Regions from separate parts of the Xenorhabdus bakwenae genome, predicted to be linked through region 1. Evidence: riboswitches for the same ligand, from Rfam matches in the RefSeq annotation. Region 1 holds a riboswitch; each other region holds the start of a gene.

Evidence for each region. A riboswitch is a leader RNA that binds a small molecule or an ion and turns the genes downstream of it on or off. The one in region 1 is predicted to bind thiamine pyrophosphate.
Region 2: linked by a shared signal. The riboswitch ahead of thiD (bifunctional hydroxymethylpyrimidine kinase/phosphomethylpyrimidine kinase) and the one ahead of thiB (thiamine ABC transporter substrate binding subunit) in region 1 are both predicted to bind thiamine pyrophosphate.
Region 3: linked by a shared signal. The riboswitch ahead of thiC (phosphomethylpyrimidine synthase ThiC) and the one ahead of thiB (thiamine ABC transporter substrate binding subunit) in region 1 are both predicted to bind thiamine pyrophosphate.

What each region holds. Positions count from the first base shown of each region.
Region 1 is NZ_CP119194.1:2,405,728-2,411,774, forward strand. It holds gene ptsP (phosphoenolpyruvate--protein phosphotransferase) at 1-1,377, opposite strand, end outside; gene rppH (RNA pyrophosphohydrolase) at 1,387-1,917, opposite strand; TPP riboswitch at 2,034-2,138, shown strand; gene thiB (thiamine ABC transporter substrate binding subunit) at 2,300-3,286, shown strand; gene thiP (thiamine/thiamine pyrophosphate ABC transporter permease ThiP) at 3,262-4,866, shown strand; gene thiQ (thiamine ABC transporter ATP-binding protein ThiQ) at 4,859-5,554, shown strand; gene PXH59_RS12175 (IS982 family transposase) at 5,737-6,047, shown strand, end outside.
Region 2 is NZ_CP119194.1:500,516-506,562, forward strand. It holds gene PXH59_RS03000 (helix-turn-helix domain-containing protein) at 1-224, opposite strand, end outside; gene mgrB (PhoP/PhoQ regulatory lipoprotein MgrB) at 409-564, shown strand; gene PXH59_RS03010 (amino acid permease) at 882-2,246, shown strand; gene cspE (transcription antiterminator/RNA stability regulator CspE) at 3,035-3,244, shown strand; TPP riboswitch at 3,367-3,459, shown strand; gene thiD (bifunctional hydroxymethylpyrimidine kinase/phosphomethylpyrimidine kinase) at 3,504-4,301, shown strand; gene fbaB (class I fructose-bisphosphate aldolase) at 4,359-5,408, opposite strand; gene trhP (prephenate-dependent tRNA uridine(34) hydroxylase TrhP) at 6,011-6,047, opposite strand, start outside.
Region 3 is NZ_CP119194.1:3,298,618-3,304,664, forward strand. It holds gene PXH59_RS16435 (thiazole synthase) at 1-483, opposite strand, end outside; gene thiS (sulfur carrier protein ThiS) at 504-719, opposite strand; gene PXH59_RS16445 (HesA/MoeB/ThiF family protein) at 716-1,501, opposite strand; gene thiE (thiamine phosphate synthase) at 1,495-2,169, opposite strand; gene thiC (phosphomethylpyrimidine synthase ThiC) at 2,153-4,129, opposite strand; TPP riboswitch at 4,276-4,400, opposite strand; gene nudC (NAD(+) diphosphatase) at 4,564-5,331, shown strand; gene hemE (uroporphyrinogen decarboxylase) at 5,438-6,047, shown strand, end outside.

The DNA of each region.
Region 1 (6,047 bases):
CCCAATGCCATCAATATTGTCTTCTATCTGCCGTTCATGTTTCAAACTCAAGCCCGCGTTAAGCTGCACCAGAACCCGTTCTCCGCTTTTTAGCCGTGCTTGCTTTTGCTGTTCACATTCAGCCAGCTTACTGAGAACCTGTTCCTCCTCGATGATTTGTTGGTATTCTTTAGCAACCAGAGGCTCCGGTTCAATAAAAACCTCTGCGCGATAACCATCCAGGATGAGTGTCCGATTGTGTAATAACTCAGGCTGGATATCCGCGCCCATGATAGCCGGAATTCCCATCGCACGAACCAATATTGCAGAGTGAGAATGGGTCGCGCCATCTCGTACAATCACACCCACCAATTGATCTTGTGGCAATTCAGCCAATAAGTTAGCACTGAGTTCATCAGCAACCAGTATAAAACGCGCTGGCCACTGCCTGCTCCCCGTAGAGGAACCATTCAGATGAAACAACACCCGCTGACCGAGCGCCCGCAGATCCGATGCCCTCTCGCGCATATAAAGATCTTGCAAGCTGGCAAACTGTTCCGCATATTTTTCAATCACCGTTTTAATCGCCCATTCCGCTACAAAACCGTTATCAACGGCACAAAACAGATCCCGCTTGAGTTGAGGATCATTTAATAAATGGGAATAGAGATCAAAAATGGCGGCGCTTTCTTTCTGTGAACTGGCAGTAAAGCGCTTGCTGATACGACGGCATTCCGCAGTGGCTTCTTCAAGCGCCAAAGTCAGCCTGGAGCGTTCAGCCTGATAATCCGGCGTCAATGCTTCAGTCACTTGTTCCAACAAAGGTTGGGAGCGATCTTGCCATCCCTGTGCCAGAACAATGCCATTAGAAATAGCAAGCCCCTTAATGCGGGTCTGGCGATACTGGCCGAACACCCCTTTGGTTTGCGCCTGAGCGAGAACAGCAGCAAGTTGCATCGCCAGTGTCACCATGAAAGATTCTTCACTTTCATCAAATAACCGTCGCTCATATTGCTGGACAACGAGTATTCCCTGCAATTGGCGACGATAAATAATCGGTACACCTAAAAAAGCCCGCAGACTTTCTTCTCTTACCTGGGGAATATATTTAAAACTGGGATGATCACGGACATCAGCGAGATTAATTAATTCGGATAAACGCCCAACTTGCCCCACGACACCTTCATCAAAGGCGAGACTAATTGCTTGCCCCCTGGGTTTTCTCAACCCCTTGGTTGCCATCAGGTAATAACATTGCCGCTGATGATCCGCCAAATAAATAGAGCAGACATCCGTGTTCATTGCCCGGCACGTTTCATTGACCAATAACTCAAGCGCTTCAGATAAATTAGCTGCCATTGCAACCTTTTCAACAATTTCCCGTAAGCGCATGAGCATAGCAATAACCTAACTTTTTCTACGACGATGTAAATAAGGTGAATGGAATAATGAAGCCGGCTCCTGCGTTGACATCACAATAAAAGAGAATTCTTTCATCACGCGGCGATAGACATCGCGTTTAAAAGAAACGACCTGCCGGACAGGATACCAATAACTGACCCAACGCCAACCATCAAATTCCGGTGTCTTACTGCGCTGCACATTAATATCCGCTTCATTACACAATAACTGTAATAAAAACCAACGTTGCTTTTGCCCAATACAAACAGGCTTTGTATCCCAACGCACCAAACGTTTGGGTAATTTGTAACGCAACCAACTCCGGGTTGAGGCAAGAACCCGTACATCTTTGCGATTTAAACCAACTTCTTCGAACAACTCGCGATACATTGCCTGCTCTGGTGATTCCCCTGGATTGATACCCCCTTGAGGAAACTGCCAGGAGTGCTGCCCATAACGGCGAGCCCACAGAACTTGCCCTTGGCGATTACAAATTACAATTCCTACATTCGGGCGGTAGCCATCATCATCGATCACCAGACTACCTCTCGGTATAACAAATTTAAAAAGATAGCTAATTGTTTCACACTCATCTCAAGCGGTAAACCTCTATGATTAGACTTTGCAGACGTAGCCGAAGTCTCTACAATACCGCTATCTCAACGGGGTGCGGCTGTCGCAAAACAGTACTGCTGAGAACAAACCCGTCGAACCTGAACCGGTTAGTACCGTCGTAGGGATTTGAGACGCTACTCATTGATATAATAGATGTCATTTTCATTTAGCACCTTCTCAGATCCTTTGCTATCTGCTAATAACAAACATTAAGTAATTGATGTATAGAATTATCAATATTGCTAACTATTGATATATGCAATTATAGGAGAGCAAAGTGTTTACAAAATTATTTCCCCGCTTTATGGCTATCAGCCTGCTGTCTATTGCTACCAGCGTTTTTGCTCAGACAGGCCAGGCAAAACCTACCCTGACAGTTTATACTTATGATTCATTTGCCTCTGAATGGGGACCCGGGCCTGCCATCAAAAAAGCCTTTGAAACCGAATGTGGCTGTGAACTGAAACTGGTTGCGTTGGAAGATGGCGTCTCCTTGCTGAACCGTTTGAGAATGGAAGGCAAAAAAACACCCGCAGATATTATACTGGGGTTAGATAACAACCTGATTCAAGCCGCTCAACAAACCGGATTATTCACACCAAGTCACGTCGATACCTCAAAACTGAAATTACCCATTGCATGGCACAACACGACGTTTATTCCTTACGATTACGGTTATTTTGCCTTTATTTACAACAAAAATACCCTACCTCATCCCCCCCAAAGTATGGATGAATTAATCAATAATCCCCAGAATTGGAAGATTATTTACCAAGACCCACGCACCAGCACGCCGGGTTTAGGGCTATTGCTCTGGATACAAAAACTCTATGGCGACAAAGCCGCTCAGGAGTGGCAAAAAGTGGCGCCAAAGACACTCACTGTGACTAAAGGCTGGAGTGAAGCCTATGGCCTGTTTCTGAAAGGTGAAGGTGATATGGTGTTGAGCTATACCACATCTCCTGGCTATCACATGATGTCAGAGAAAAAAGATAACTACGCCGCCGCTATCTTCAAGGAAGGACATTACTTGCAAATTGAAGTGGCCGCTCAGGTAGCCTCAAGTAAACAGCCAGAACTGGCACAGAACTTTTTGAATTTCATGCTTTCTCCGGCATTTCAGCAAGCCATTCCAACAACCCAATGGATGTATCCTGTCATTGATATCCCTTTGCCCGACGTTTTCAAACAACTTCCTGTTCCTGAGAAATCCCTGCAATTCAACGCAGATGATGTGGCAAAACACCGTACAAAATGGATACGTACATGGCAAAGCGCTGTCAGCCGTTAATCGCGGGTTGGTTATTGCCGGGGGTTCTTGCCGCCGGCCTGTTAATGATGGTTGCCCTGTCGGCGTTCGGGGCGCTGTGGTTCAATGCACCTGAAAGCCATTGGCAGGCATTTTTGCATGACAGTTATCTCTGGCATGTCATTCTGTTCACCTTCTGGCAGGCATTTCTCTCTGCCGTTTTATCGGTAACACCGGCCATTTTTCTGGCTCGGGCACTGTACCGTCGTTGTTTTCCAGGCAAGACTCTCTTTCTGCGCTTATGCGCCATGACATTGGTTCTCCCTGTTTTAGTTGCCCTGTTTGGCATCCTCACGGTTTATGGTCAGACCGGCTGGCTGGCTAACCTTTCCCAATGGATAGGCGTTGAATATCGTTTTACACCTTATGGGCTACAAGGGATTTTGCTGGCACATATTTTCTTCAATATGCCAATGGCAACGCGGCTATTGCTGCAATCTCTGGAGAGTATTGCCATTGAGCAGCGCCAACTTGCCGCCCAGCTTGGTATGAGTGAATGGCAACATTTTCGTTTTATCGAGTGGCCTTACCTGCGCCGTCAAATTTTACCGACGGGTGCGCTGATTTTTATGCTGTGCTTCGCCAGTTTCGCTACGGTTCTGGCTCTCGGCGGTGGCCCAGCCGCAACGACCATTGAACTTGCCATTTATCAGGCGCTGAGTTACGACTACGATCTTGGTCATGCTGCCCTGCTTGCCTTGATACAGCTTTTTTGTTGCCTCGGCTTGGTGCTTCTTAGCCAAAAACTTAAGGGCGCACTTTCCGTGGGTTATGGGCATCAACAACAATGGCGGAATCCACAGGATCCATGGCTGCAAAAATTATCTGATGGTTTACTGATTGGCATCGCGTTATTGCTGTTACTTCCCCCCTTATTGGCGGTCATCGTGGATGGCCTGAACCGTGATATTTTTGCTGTCTTAAGCCAGCCCGCTTTATGGCAAGCCTTTACGACGTCCATCATTATTGCAGTAGGTGCAGGATTGTTGTGTGTTATTTTCACCATGATGTTGCTATGGAGCAGCCGCGAATTACGCTTACGCCATTCCCCTCGCTGGGGGCAGACAATGGAAAGCAGCGGATTGCTGATCCTTGCCATGCCGGGAATTGTTCTTGCCACAGGCTTTTTTCTCCTGCTAAACACAACCATTGGTATACCTCAATCACCTTACGGGCTGGTTATCCTGACCAACGCATTAATGGCGATCCCCTACGCGCTAAAAGTATTGGAAAACCCCATGCGCGATCTGGCACAGCGTTATAACCCTCTATGTCGCTCCCTCAATATGCAGGGAATACACCGCCTGTATTGGATCGAGCTTAAAGCATTAAAAACACCATTGGCCCAAGCGTTGGCTTTCGCCTGTGTTTTATCCATTGGCGATTTTGGTGTGATTGCCTTATTTGGCAATGAAGATTTCCGCACTTTGCCTTATTACCTTTCCCAACAAATTGGGGCCTATCGCAGTCAGGATGGTGCCGTGACCGCATTTCTGTTGCTCCTGCTGTGTTTTGTTTTATTCACTGTGATTGAACGCTTACCGAGCCGACGCCATGATTAAACTTGAAAATGTCATTTATACTTATGAACACTTTGCCATGCATTTTAATCTGAGCGTCAAAGCCGGAGAACGCATTGCGATCCTCGGCCCAAGCGGCGCTGGTAAAAGTACCTTGTTAAGTTTAATAGCGGGTTTTCAGTTTCCAGCACAAGGCGATATTTGGCTGGATGGCGAAAACCATACGCATACCCCACCTTCCAGGCGGCCGGTTTCGATGCTGTTTCAGGAAAATAATCTGTTTTCCCATTTAACCATCGCACAAAATATTGGTTTGGGATTGCATCCCGGCTTGCGGTTAAGTGCTGAGCAAAAGAAAACGCGACAGCAGATTGCCTCCCAGGTGTCACTGGAAGAGTGTCTATCGCGCCTGCCTGCCCAACTTTCAGGTGGACAACGCCAGCGGGCAGCGTTGGCTCGTTGTTTAGTCCGCCATCAACCGATTTTATTGCTGGATGAACCCTTTTCGGCACTTGATCCGGCTTTACGCAATGAGATGCTGGGATTACTGGATAAAATATGCAGTGAACGACAAATGACGTTACTTATGGTGTCCCATAATCTTGAGGATGCCGCCAAGATCGCCCCACGCTCTTTGCTGATTGTGGATGGAAAAATTCATTATGATGGTGCAACAGAGAAATTGGTGAGCGGGGAGGCGGCTGAGGCGGTGGTTTTGGGGATAGGTTGATGTTGGGGGATAAAATTATGGCCTACATTTTAAGCACAAGACGCCCCGGTAATGGGGCGCTAATCAAAAGAATAAGAGTAATCTAAACGCGATGCTCGACTTTTATGGTGAGTTGAAATGACATAGCCGTTCCTTTATAACTTTAAGTCGTCAAAAATAGAGGAATAAAGGAACAAAAGGCTATGTCACAGCAAGATTTTATCATTTGGGTGTTTTGTTGGGTAGATGACAATTTAACGCAGTTACAGCAAGGCACACGGTTCAGAAGCCGGGGATATCCACCTAAGCTGAGCGATGCGGAAGCCATCACGATGGAAGTGGTGGGCGAATTTTTAGGCTTTTCAACGGATAAAGGCATTTGGACGTACTTTCGTGACCACTGGCGCGAGTGGTTTCCGGGACTGGGTTCACGCGCCAATTTCGCTAAACAGATTTCGAATCTTTGGGTTGTTAAACAACAACTGCAAGAAAAGCTGGCGAGGTTATTGGGCGC
Region 2 (6,047 bases), 1.9 Mb from region 1:
GGCAAAGAACTATTTTTCAACAGATAAACAGCGCCAGCCAGGCGTCGTTGACGGATGTACTTCCCAAGAGATATGCCGGTAACTTCCTTGAATATTTTCTGCATGTGCCAAAGTGAATAGCCAGAATAAGCAGCAAGCTCTTCAAGATGAATGACACGGCCAAGATGGTTTTCTATCCATTTACTCAGTGCGCATACAAGTGCTAAGTGGTTATCTTGTGCCATTACAATTTTAAATTGGTTGAAGGTTGGAGAAGTATACACAACTTCTTTTCAAGATGACAAAACCCATCATTAATAGAGGTACAGTGATTAGATTAAAAATTTTAATACACTATTATCACTTTATCATATGATAACTCTCTATAATATTTTATTATAAAGTTAACTACAATGAAATAATCCTAAGGTGACCTCATTGAATACTAAAAAAATCCTCTTAGCTCTGTGCTTGATATTGATATGTTTGTTTTTGTATTTGTTAGCGTTGGATGTACATTGTGAGCAAGGTAATGATGTGTTCGAATTAGGTGTTTGTTCTATCACCCGATACTTACCTTTTTGACATTTAATCAACCATTATTTTGCCTGCATGTGTGTTAATATGCATCCGCAGTACTCATTCTTTGTAAATGGTGTTTTAATATCCACTTGATACGAATTAACAAACTCAATATTGCGTTAAATTAGTATATAACTCAATCATATATAATATGTTGAAGGAACTATGTTGAGAAAATTTGAACTCAACAAATTTTGCGCAATGTAAGAATTTGAGAAGAGTTGGAGGATTTCTGGCTCTATTCAGGTACAACGGTTCAAAACAACAAATAAAACAGCTTCTAATGAGACGGGTTCTAAGCATCGTAAAAAGAGGATTAGATGGCAGAACAACAAGAACAACAATCTACGCTTAAGCGTGGTTTAAAGAACAGACATATTCAGCTTATTGCTCTCGGCGGTGCAGTAGGTACGGGGTTATTTTTAGGTATTGCCCAAACCATTAAAATGGCTGGGCCTTCAGTGCTCCTTGGGTATGCACTCGGCGGGTTTATCGCATTTTTAATTATGCGCCAACTGGGCGAAATGGTTGTTGAAGAGCCCGTCGCAGGGTCATTTAGCCACTTTGCTTATAAATATTGGGGGAATTTTGCCGGTTTTCTGGCAGGCTGGAATTATTGGGCAATGTTTATTTTGGTTGGAATGGCAGAATTAACGGCTGTTGGCATGTATATCCAATATTGGTGGCCGGACTTTCCAACATGGATTTCTGCGGCAATATTCTTTGTACTGATTAATCTCGTCAATCTAATTAATGTTCGGTTATATGGTGAAACCGAATTTTGGTTCTCTATCATTAAAGTCAGTGCCATCGTCGGGATGATTATCTTTGGAAGTTATTTGCTGATTAGCGGTAATGGTGGCCCACAGGCAAGTATCACCAACTTGTGGCAGCAGGGCGGCTTTATGCCAAATGGGATTTCTGGCTTGATTATGGCGCTGGCTGTGATCATGTTTTCATTTGGCGGGCTGGAAATGGTCGGCATTACCGCAGCAGAAGCAGAAAATCCTGAGAAAAATATCCCAAAAGCTACTAACCAGGTTGTTTATCGCATCTTGCTGTTCTATATCGGTTCATTGGCTATTTTGCTGTCGTTGTATCCGTGGGAGAAGGTGGTAGAAGGCGGCAGCCCATTCGTTTTGATTTTCCATGATCTGGATAATTTCTGGGTAGCGAATGCGCTGAATGTGGTGGTACTAACGGCGGCGTTGTCGGTTTATAACAGTGGAGTGTATTGTAATAGCCGGATGCTGTATGGTTTGGCTAAACAAGGCAATGCGCCTTATGCACTCACAAAAGTTAACAAACGCAATGTCCCTGTCTTGTCTATTGGTTTATCCGCGCTGGTAACATCAATTGGTGTATTGATTAACTATGTTATGCCCGGTAAGGCATTTGAGTTGTTAATGGCATTAGTGGTAACAACTCTGGTCATTAACTGGATTATGATTTGTTGTGCTCATTTGAAATTCCGTTCAGCTAAAGATAAAGAAGGTGTCAAGACGAAATTTCAGGCACTGTGGTATCCATTTGGAAACTACCTGTGTTTAGTATTCCTGGCATTCATTCTTGTTATTATACTAACGATGCCCCCAATTCGTATTTCAGTCATCTTGATGCCGTTTTGGATTGGTGTCTTATGGATTGGTTATTTGATTGTTCGCTCAAAGAAAGCCAAGAGATAAGCAGATTAGTTGCTAATCCACGCCATGTTTTTTCAGCCGGGTATTATGCCCGGCTGATTGTCAGTGATAAATAATGCATTACCGTTATTTTATGTAACTAAATGCCATTCTCTGGTGAATTCTATTTTTAATAAAATATTATTTCTGTATTTTCTCCATAATACAGAATAAGAATGTTTATACTCTTTTTTTGACAATGTAGTTTTATTTTAAACGCTAACTACTCCGGCGAAATGCACTTCATGAAATCAATAAATCGTATGAGGATGATCATACGGATGAATAGTAAAAAGTCATCCCACAAATATTATAATTGAACAATATTTAATAAAGGACAAACAAAAAGTAAGCTGATTACATGTAAAGCGGCTATATTGTACGTTCAAAAATAATAAGTGAGATTAACCATAATTTTTACAGCTACCTAAAATGAATTTTGTATAACAATAACTCTCTGGCCTACACCATAACTGATAGGTAAAACAGTATTATATATTAGTCTTATTAAAGATATTGTTTTGGGTGAATTTTTCTTTTTACGTTTATTCATGGGGTTATGCGACTTAAAGGTTATTGAGTAATTTCAAATCGGAATGTGAATTTAGAGTTTTAAATATGTGCGTTGTCTCCAGCACCTGAAAAAAATGGCTTGCGATTATATAAAGAGTATGTGATAAAACACATGGGTAAACGAAGTAAAGTTCTGTTAATAAATAACAGTAACTAATACTGGTTTGTTTATTTTGATGCCAATAGGCGAATAAAGTGAGTCAAAGGAAATTTTTGAAATGGCAAAAATCACTGGTACTGTGAAGTGGTTCAACGAGTCTAAAGGTTTTGGTTTTATTACTCCATCTAATGGTAGCAAAGATGTATTTGTACATTTTTCTGCTATTACGAAAGATGGGTTTAAAACATTGTCTGAAGGCCAACAAGTTGAGTTTGAAATTCAGGATGGTCCTAAAGGTCCTGCTGCTGCAAACGTTAAAACTTTATAGTAATAAATTTAATTTAGCGGCTATCTGATTGCTGGTTAAATCTATTTATCGTTAGTTTAGTTTTATTATCTGGCGATAACCTATTGCAAATATCACTCTATTGGGATACTAATAGAGTGATTTTTTTTGACTCGGGGCGTTCTTTATTGAACTGAGAAGTACCCGTATTCCCTGATCTGGATAATGCCAGCGTAGGGAAGTCATGGTATCTCTTATTCCGATACCCGCTTTTCTTTAGCTGGTGGCAGGAATCACCATAATGAGAATTAACTCACTGACTATCGCAGGAACCGATCCCGGCGGTGGTGCCGGCATTCAGGCCGATTTAAAAACCTTTTCTGCGCTTGGAGCCTACGGCACGACAGTTATCACTGCGTTGGTTGCGCAAAATACACTGGGTGTACAATCCGTGTATGAACTTGATCCCCTCTTTGTTGCTGCTCAGTTAGAGTCTGTGCTTTCAGATGTCAGGATTGACAGTGCCAAAATTGGTATGTTGTCGAATGCGGCTAATATCGCTGTAATAGCAGAGTCGTTGCAGCGTTATCCTATTCCTTACATTGTACTGGATACTGTTATGGTAGCGAAAAGCGGTGATCCTTTGTTATCACCAGAGTCTGTTTCCGCAATGGTAGAGCAATTACTGCCGATCGTCTCTTTGATCACCCCTAATTTACCGGAAGCAGCAGCTATATTGAAATGTGATATTGCCAATACTGAAGATGAAATGTTATGGCAGGGGCGTGCATTACGTTCAATGGGATGCCAGACAGTTTTATTGAAAGGCGGACATTTAAATAATGAGGAAAGCCCGGATTGGCTTTTTACCTCGGACGGGGAGTGGCGTTTCAGCGCTCCCAGAGTCAATACACGGCATACTCATGGAACGGGTTGTACTTTATCCGCAGCACTTGCTGCATTACGCCCCCGGTACTCTGATTGGCAAAGTACGTTGCCGGTTGCCAAAACATATTTACAAAAGGCGCTGATGCAGGCGGATAGTTTGCAGGTTGGTCATGGCATTGGGCCAGTCCACCATTTTCATCAATGGTGGTGAATTTTTGAATAATGGGGATGCAAAGATCCCCATTTTGAACGTACTGAATCTAATGGATTAGGCGATGGTAATTTTCTTATCGAGATAAACATCCTGTACGGAGCGGATTAACTCAACGCCCTCTGTCATCGATTTCTTGAACGCTTTGCGGCCAAGGATCAATCCCATTCCCCCGGCACGTTTATTGATAACGGCAGTGCGGACAGAATCACTTAAGTCATTGTTTCCAGAAGCACCACCTGAATTGATTAATCCAGCGCGTCCCATATAACAGTTAGCAATTTGATAACGAACGAGATCAATCGGATGTTCAGAGGTCAAATTGCTATAGACGCGTTTATCCGTGTGCCCGAACCCAATAGCAGTATAACCACCGTTAGTTTCAGCCATTTTTTGTTTAACGATATCAGCGCCGATCGTTGCGGCCAGATGATTCGCCTGGCCGGTTAAATCGGCACTGGTGTGGTAATCAACCCCATCTTTCTTGAAAGCGGAATTACGCAGATAAGCCCATAACACAGTGACCATACCGAGTTCGTGAGCGCGTTCAAAGGCGGCTGAAATTTCTTCTATTTGGCGGCGTGACTCGGGAGAACCATAATAGATTGTTGCACCTACTGCAACGGCACCCATGTTAAATGCCTGTTCGACACTGGCATACAAAGTTTGATCATATTGGGCGGGATAGGTCAACGTTTCATTGTGATTAAGCTTAACCAGAAACGGGATCTTATGGGCATAACGGCGAGAAACAGACGCCAGAACACCGTAAGTTGAAGCAACACAATTACAGCCTGCCTCAATCGCCAGTTCAACGATATTTTTGGGATCAAAATAGAGAGGATTGGTAGCGAAAGAAGCGCTGGCGGAATGTTCAACCCCCTGATCTACCGGCAAAATTGAGAGATAACCCGTACCTGCCAGGCGTCCATGATTCAATAAGGTTTGCATGGAGCGAAGAACAGTATTGGGGCGGTTATTTTCGAGCATGACTCTATCAACGAAATCTGTACCCGGAAGATAGAGATTGTCACGTGGAATGGTATTACATTGATGTTCCAATAAACTCTCTGCGTCTTTTCCTAACAACTTAATGATATCAGTCATGATTAACTCCAGTTTGCAAAAGGCGCTACTGATTGTTGTTTATATTTGAGCTGATCACAAGACAAGTGGAGAGGGAAGCCGTAGTGGATCGCTTCAGTTAAGACAAATATTGCTAAAATTTAACCATGTTATATGACTATAAAGTGAAATAATATTTATCTGGTGTGGTGATAAATATTGAAGATATTCAGAAATTGGATAATTGGGCTTATTTTTTCTCAAAATTCCCTCATTAAACTGAATAAATTCCAACATGATTTATCAAAAGGTGTTTTTTGATTACTATAAACACGGTTACTCATAAAAGGGTAATGAATATCCCATCAGGATTTGGAAACATTAACTAATTTAATGTTTTTTAAGATGAAGGGGTTTTATTAACTCCTTGAATTAATTTGGTTTTATTTGTTTGTATAAAAGAAAAGGCCAGCCCAAGGGAGATTGAGCTAGCCAAGGAGGTGGTTCCTAGTCTTACAGTCAAAATTTTTTAGTTTTTTATTTTTCGGAACTGATAATACGGGAAATAAATTAGCATTGATGTGATCTATTTCTAAAAAAATAGATCAATTTCTTTAAAATCCTATTTCGGATTATTTCACTTGTCATGCATATGGATGAGGTGCTCTGGTATTACCACCT
Region 3 (6,047 bases), 890 kb from region 1:
CCCCTTATTTGAACCGATAGGGGCACCCAATGGCATCACGGCAGCACAGCCGACTTCTTCCAGGCGGCGGCACAGGACAGGATCCGCGCCACAATAGGGTAGAACGATAAATCCTTCTTTGACTAGCTGTTCCGCTCCTTTTAAGGTTTCAACCGGATCGGGCAGCAGGTATTTTACATCGGGGTGGATCTCCAATTTAATCCAGTGAGTTCCCAACGCTTCCCGTGCGAGTCGAGCGGCGAAGATCGCTTCCTCCGCAGTTTTAGCGCCAGAAGTATTGGGTAGCAGTCTGACACCTAACTGTTGCAGTGGGGCAAGAATGCCATCGTCATTATTGCCGTGGAGATCGATGCGTTTCATTGCCATGGTGACCAATTGGCTGCCAGAAGCACGGATCGCGTCGATCATTAATTTTGCATTGGCAAATTTACCTGTTCCGGTAAATAGGCGGGACTGGAAGGTGGTATCTGCAATTTTTAACATAAAATTAACCTCCGACAATATCAGCCACCCGCAATGGCCTGAAACAGCAAGATAGTGTCCCCGTCATTAATCTGATGGGTTTGCCACTCTGAACGCGGAATAATGGTTTGATTGATAGCCAGAGCAGTACCTGATTGCGGGCGTTCTATCGGTTCCAGCAATTGATGTTCCAGAAATTGTTGCACTGTCATGGGGGCACTCAGTGTCATGGGTTGATCGTTGACGATAATGTTCATGCGACCTCTTTTCCTAACCGCTTTTTATCGGTTTCTCTGGTAGCACCACAAATTGGGCACTGTGATGAACGGGTAAGCTGTAATGTGCTCCAGCTTTGCTGCTTGCCATCAAACAGCCGGAGTTTTCCGTTTAAGGGAGAAGAAAGACCTGTCAGCATTTTTATGGCTTCCAATGATTGCAAGGTGCCGATGATCCCAACGATAGGGCCTAAGATACCGGCTGTCCGACAATTTCGGTGAGGTTCTTCTTGATTAGGATAGAGGCAGGCATAGCAACCGTGCTGGTAGGGAGGAGTCAATACCATTAATTGTCCACTAAAACCGACGGCACTGCCGCTGATGAGAGGTTTATTTTCTGCAATACAGGCGGCATTGATGGCATGGCGAGTTGCCATATTGTCGCAGCAATCCAAGACCAAATCGACTTGGCTGACAGCGTTAACCAAAGATTTGCGATCTTGCCGTTCAGTAAGTGCAGTGATATGGATTTGTGGGTTTAGTTCAGCCAGTTGTTTTGCGGCTAATTGGGCTTTGTTGGCAGGAATATCGGCGCTGCGATAGATAATTTGGCGTTGCAGGTTTGAGATATGCAACGTGTCATCATCTGCCAGATAAAGGTTTCCTACCCCTGCGGCCGCGAGATAGAGCGCAGCCGGCGATCCTAATCCCCCCAAACCGACAACCAGCACCTTGCTGGCTTTTAATTTCTCTTGTCCTCCGGGACCAATGTCTTCCAGCAGTAATTGGCGGCTGTAACGCATAAATTCTTGATCGTTTAACATAAAAGCCCCCGATCTTGATACTCAACCAGATGAAGCAATCTGGCTGTTGTCTGCCGCCAATCTTTCGCTTTTGTAATCGCACTGACCAGTGCCACGCCACCGACTCCCGTTGCCACCACCTCCGGCACCCTCTCCAGTGAAATACCGCCAATGGCGACGGTAGGATATTCTGGGGTGATCTCCACTTGATGTTTGAGTGCTTCAAGGCCCTGTGGTGATGAGGGCATCTCTTTCGTGGTAGTGGGGAAAATATGCCCTAGTGCAATATAAGAGGGGCGCAGGGATTTTGCCCGCGCCAGTTCTTGTTGATCGTGGGTAGAAATGCCCAGACGCAATCCGGCTTGCTGGATGGCATGGAGATCCGCGATGTCGAGATCTTCCTGTCCCAAATGAACGCCATAGGCCTGATGTTTAATGGCAAGACGCCAATAATCATTAATGAATAATCGTGCATGATAGTGGTGACCGAGCGCAATGGCGAACTGAATATCTTTCTCTACCTGTTCTTCCGGCTGGTCTTTGATGCGCAATTGCAGGGTTTTGACGCCGGCTGCCAGTAAACGCTCAATCCACGTCAGGGAATCCACCACCGGATAAAGCCCCAATCGGTGCATTGTTGGGGCAAAGGGGGCTTGTGGAAGCGTTGAGGTATCAGGCTGATTTTTCATGCGTCACCTCCTCAGCACTGTGATAGAGTTCGCTGCCACGGGAACGGAATGCTTCTGACATCTGTTCCATACCCGCTTCCTGTTCCAGTTTTGCTGCATAATCGCGCACATCCTGGGTGATTTTCATTGAGCAGAATTTTGGCCCACACATGGAACAGAAGTGGGCAACTTTGCCGGATTCCTGCGGTAAGGTTTCATCGTGGTAGGCGCGGGCGGTGTCAGGATCAAGTGCCAGATTGAATTGATCTTCCCAGCGGAATTCAAACCGCGCCTTTGACATCGCATTGTCACGGATTTGTGCTCCCGGATGGCCTTTGGCGAGATCTGCCGCATGGGCTGCGATTTTGTAAGTAATCAGGCCTTGTTTGACATCCTCTTTATTGGGCAGCCCGAGGTGTTCTTTGGGCGTGACATAACACAGCATGGCACAGCCAAACCAGCCAATCATGGCAGCGCCGATGCCGGAGGTGAAATGGTCATAACCTGGAGCGATATCGGTCGTCAATGGTCCCAGAGTATAAAATGGGGCCTCGTGGCAGTGTTCGAGTTCTTCCGTCATATTACGGCGGATCAGTTGCATTGGGATATGCCCGGGTCCTTCAATCATGACCTGAGCATCGTACTCCCATGCGATCCTGGTCAGCTCGCCAAGAGTATACAATTCTGCGAATTGGGCTTCGTCATTGGCATCCTGAATTGAGCCAGGACGCAACCCATCCCCCAAAGAGAGGGAGACGTCATAGGCCGCACAAATTTCACAGATTTCGCGGAAGTGGGTGTAGAGGAAATTTTCTTGGTGATGGGAAAGGCACCACTTCGCCATAATTGAGCCGCCACGGGAAACAATACCGGTCAGGCGTTTGGCGGTCATCGGGACATAACGTAGCAGCACGCCAGCATGAATAGTGAAATAATCCACGCCTTGTTCGGCCTGTTCCAGCAAGGTATCGCGGAACATTTCCCATGTCAGGTTTTCTGCGATGCCGTTGACCTTTTCCAGTGCCTGATAAATCGGGACAGTACCAATGGGAACCGGGCTATTGCGTAGTATCCATTCGCGGGTTTCGTGGATGTAGCGTCCGGTGGAGAGATCCATCACGGTATCTGCGCCCCAGCGGGTAGACCAGATCAGTTTTTCCACCTCTTCTTCAATAGAGGAGGTGACGGAGGAGTTACCGATATTGGCATTCACTTTCACCAGAAAATTGCGACCAATAATCATCGGTTCAGATTCAGGATGATTAATGTTGGCGGGAATAATCGCACGGCCGGCAGCAACTTCCTGACGGACAAATTCGGCTGTGATGTTTTCCGGTAAGTTGGCACCGAAACTTTGCCCTGCATGTTGCTGGCGCAAGACTTCACTGCGAATGCGCTCGCGCCCCATATTTTCACGCAAGGCGATAAATTCCATTTCTGGTGTGATGATCCCCTGGCGTGCATAGTGCAATTGGGTGACACACTTACCCTGCCTGGATTTCAGTGGATGTGGACGATGGTGAAAGCGCAGGTGATCCAATCCGGCATCAGCAAGGCGTTGTTGGGTAAAATCAGAACTGAGGGCTGAAACAGGTTCGGTATCATTGCGTTCATCAATCCACGGCTGGCGGATCTTAGGTAAACCCTTCCTTACATCCAGTATGGCAGCAGGATCGCCATAAGAGCCGGAAGTGTCATAAACCGGGACAGGTTCGTTTGCCTCAAATTGGGGATTTTCTTTCGTGCCCCCAATGAATGTGGGAGAAAGTTGGATTTCACGCATAGGAACCTGAATATCTTGGCGTGAGCCTTCAAGGTAAATGCGCTTTGAATTGGGAAAAGTCACCCCTTGAACGGAATGGATAAATGCTTGTGCCGCATCTCTTTGAACCTTACGTGGCCTCGCTGGATGGGCTTTAGGCGAGATATCAGCCGTTGGAATAACCGTATTCGAAATAACGATATTGTTGGACTTAGACATAGCAAATTCCTGACTGTGTTATCGCCTGTCTCATTGTTGATCAGGCTTAAGTTGAGAAAATTGCTTGTCTGGAGCTCGCAGGGAGTAATGGTTGGGGCTGATTGGTATTTGTACATGATTGCATAAATGTACAAAATACTGGCAGCGGAGTGATTACTCTTGTTCCCTTCGCGGGTATTAGCCCGATCAGGTTCTGCGGATCCCGAATTAACGGTCTCAGCCTGTGTCCATCGTGATATACGTTGAACGCTAGGCACTCCGACAAGAAAAAACACCCCAAAGTATAAAGGGGATTGTGAAAACTACAACCCCGTTTTTGGGCGCATTTGTTTTGACATTACTGTGACGCCTATTTAAGAAGAGTATTCACCAGTGCGGTTACTATAACGAGATTGAAGACGTCATAAATCACATAACCCATGATGGAACAGATTATGCAACAAAAACTGACAGGTAGAGAACAAGGCTGGTGGATTGTCAGTCTTGAGAATCGGGTTTGGCTACCACAAGGAGAGTTACCTTTAGGTACGGCCGGTCAATGGTCATTGCAAGGCCATATGGCAAAACCCATCGGTGAGTGGTTGGGGGAGACGGTCTGGTTGGTTCGTCAGAAAATGGCTTCAGATATGTCCTCTCCCCGTTTAATTGCTGATCGGGATGCTAAGTTATTTCAGTTGGTTGGGCGTGGTGTTCAATTGGCTGAGTTTTATCGTTCACATCACTATTGTGGTTACTGTGGTCATGAGATGCAGCATAGCCAGCGTGAATGGGCTTGTTTGTGCCACCACTGCCATGAACATTATTATCCACAAATTGCACCCAGCATCATTGTCGGTATTCGCCGTGATGACCATATCTTGCTGGCACAACACCAGCGTCACCGTAATGGGATTCATACCGTGCTGGCCGGTTTTGTTGAAGTGGGGGAAACGCTGGAGGAGACTGTGCATCGTGAAGTGATGGAAGAGAGCGGGATTACGATCCGTAATTTGCGTTATGTCGCCTCCCAGCCGTGGCCTTTCCCGAATTCATTGATGGTAGGCTTTCTGGCCGATTATGAGAGCGGTGAAATCAATATTGACCCCGCTGAACTGATCAGTGCAGATTGGCACCGTTATGATAATCTTCCCTTGATTCCTCCCCCTGATACGATTGCCCGCCGTTTAATTGAAGATACGGTGGCGTTATGCCGTCATCAGTAATCATCACGTTATGGGAGGTTATGCCAGAAGTTCAATTTCAGGCATGTTAAACTGCGCCAGTTTTTTCGTGTGTTTGTCGTGCATAAATTAATCAAGGGAGCTTGTCATGAATGAGTTGAAAAACGACCGCTATCTGCGTGCCTTATTGCGTCAGCCCGTCGATATCACCCCGGTATGGATGATGCGTCAGGCCGGTCGATATTTACCTGAATATAAAGCTACGCGTCAGGCGGCGGGAAATTTCATCTCGTTATGTAAAAACACCGAATTGGCTTGTGAAGTGACTCTCCAGCCCTTACGCCGCTTTCCGCTGGATGCCGCTATCCTGTTTTCTGATATTTTGACTATTCCTGATGCGATGGGATTAGGGCTGTATTTTGAAACGGGAGAAGGGCCACGTTTTCATTCTCCGATTCAGAATCATGCTGATGTAGAAAAATTGCCTGAGCCTGATCCCGAACTGGAGTTAGGCTATGTTATGGATGCCGTGCGGGCTATTCGTAAGGCATTGGCAGGACAAGTGCCTTTGATCGGGTTTTCTGGTAGCCCGTGGACATTGGCCACATATATGGTTGAAGGCGGAAGCAGTAAGGCTTTCACCAAAATTAAGGCCATGATGTATGCGGAGCCTGCTACATTGCATATGTTACTGGATAAATTGGCAAACAGCGTTATTTTATATCTGAATGCGCAAATAAAAGCTGGCGCTCAATCTG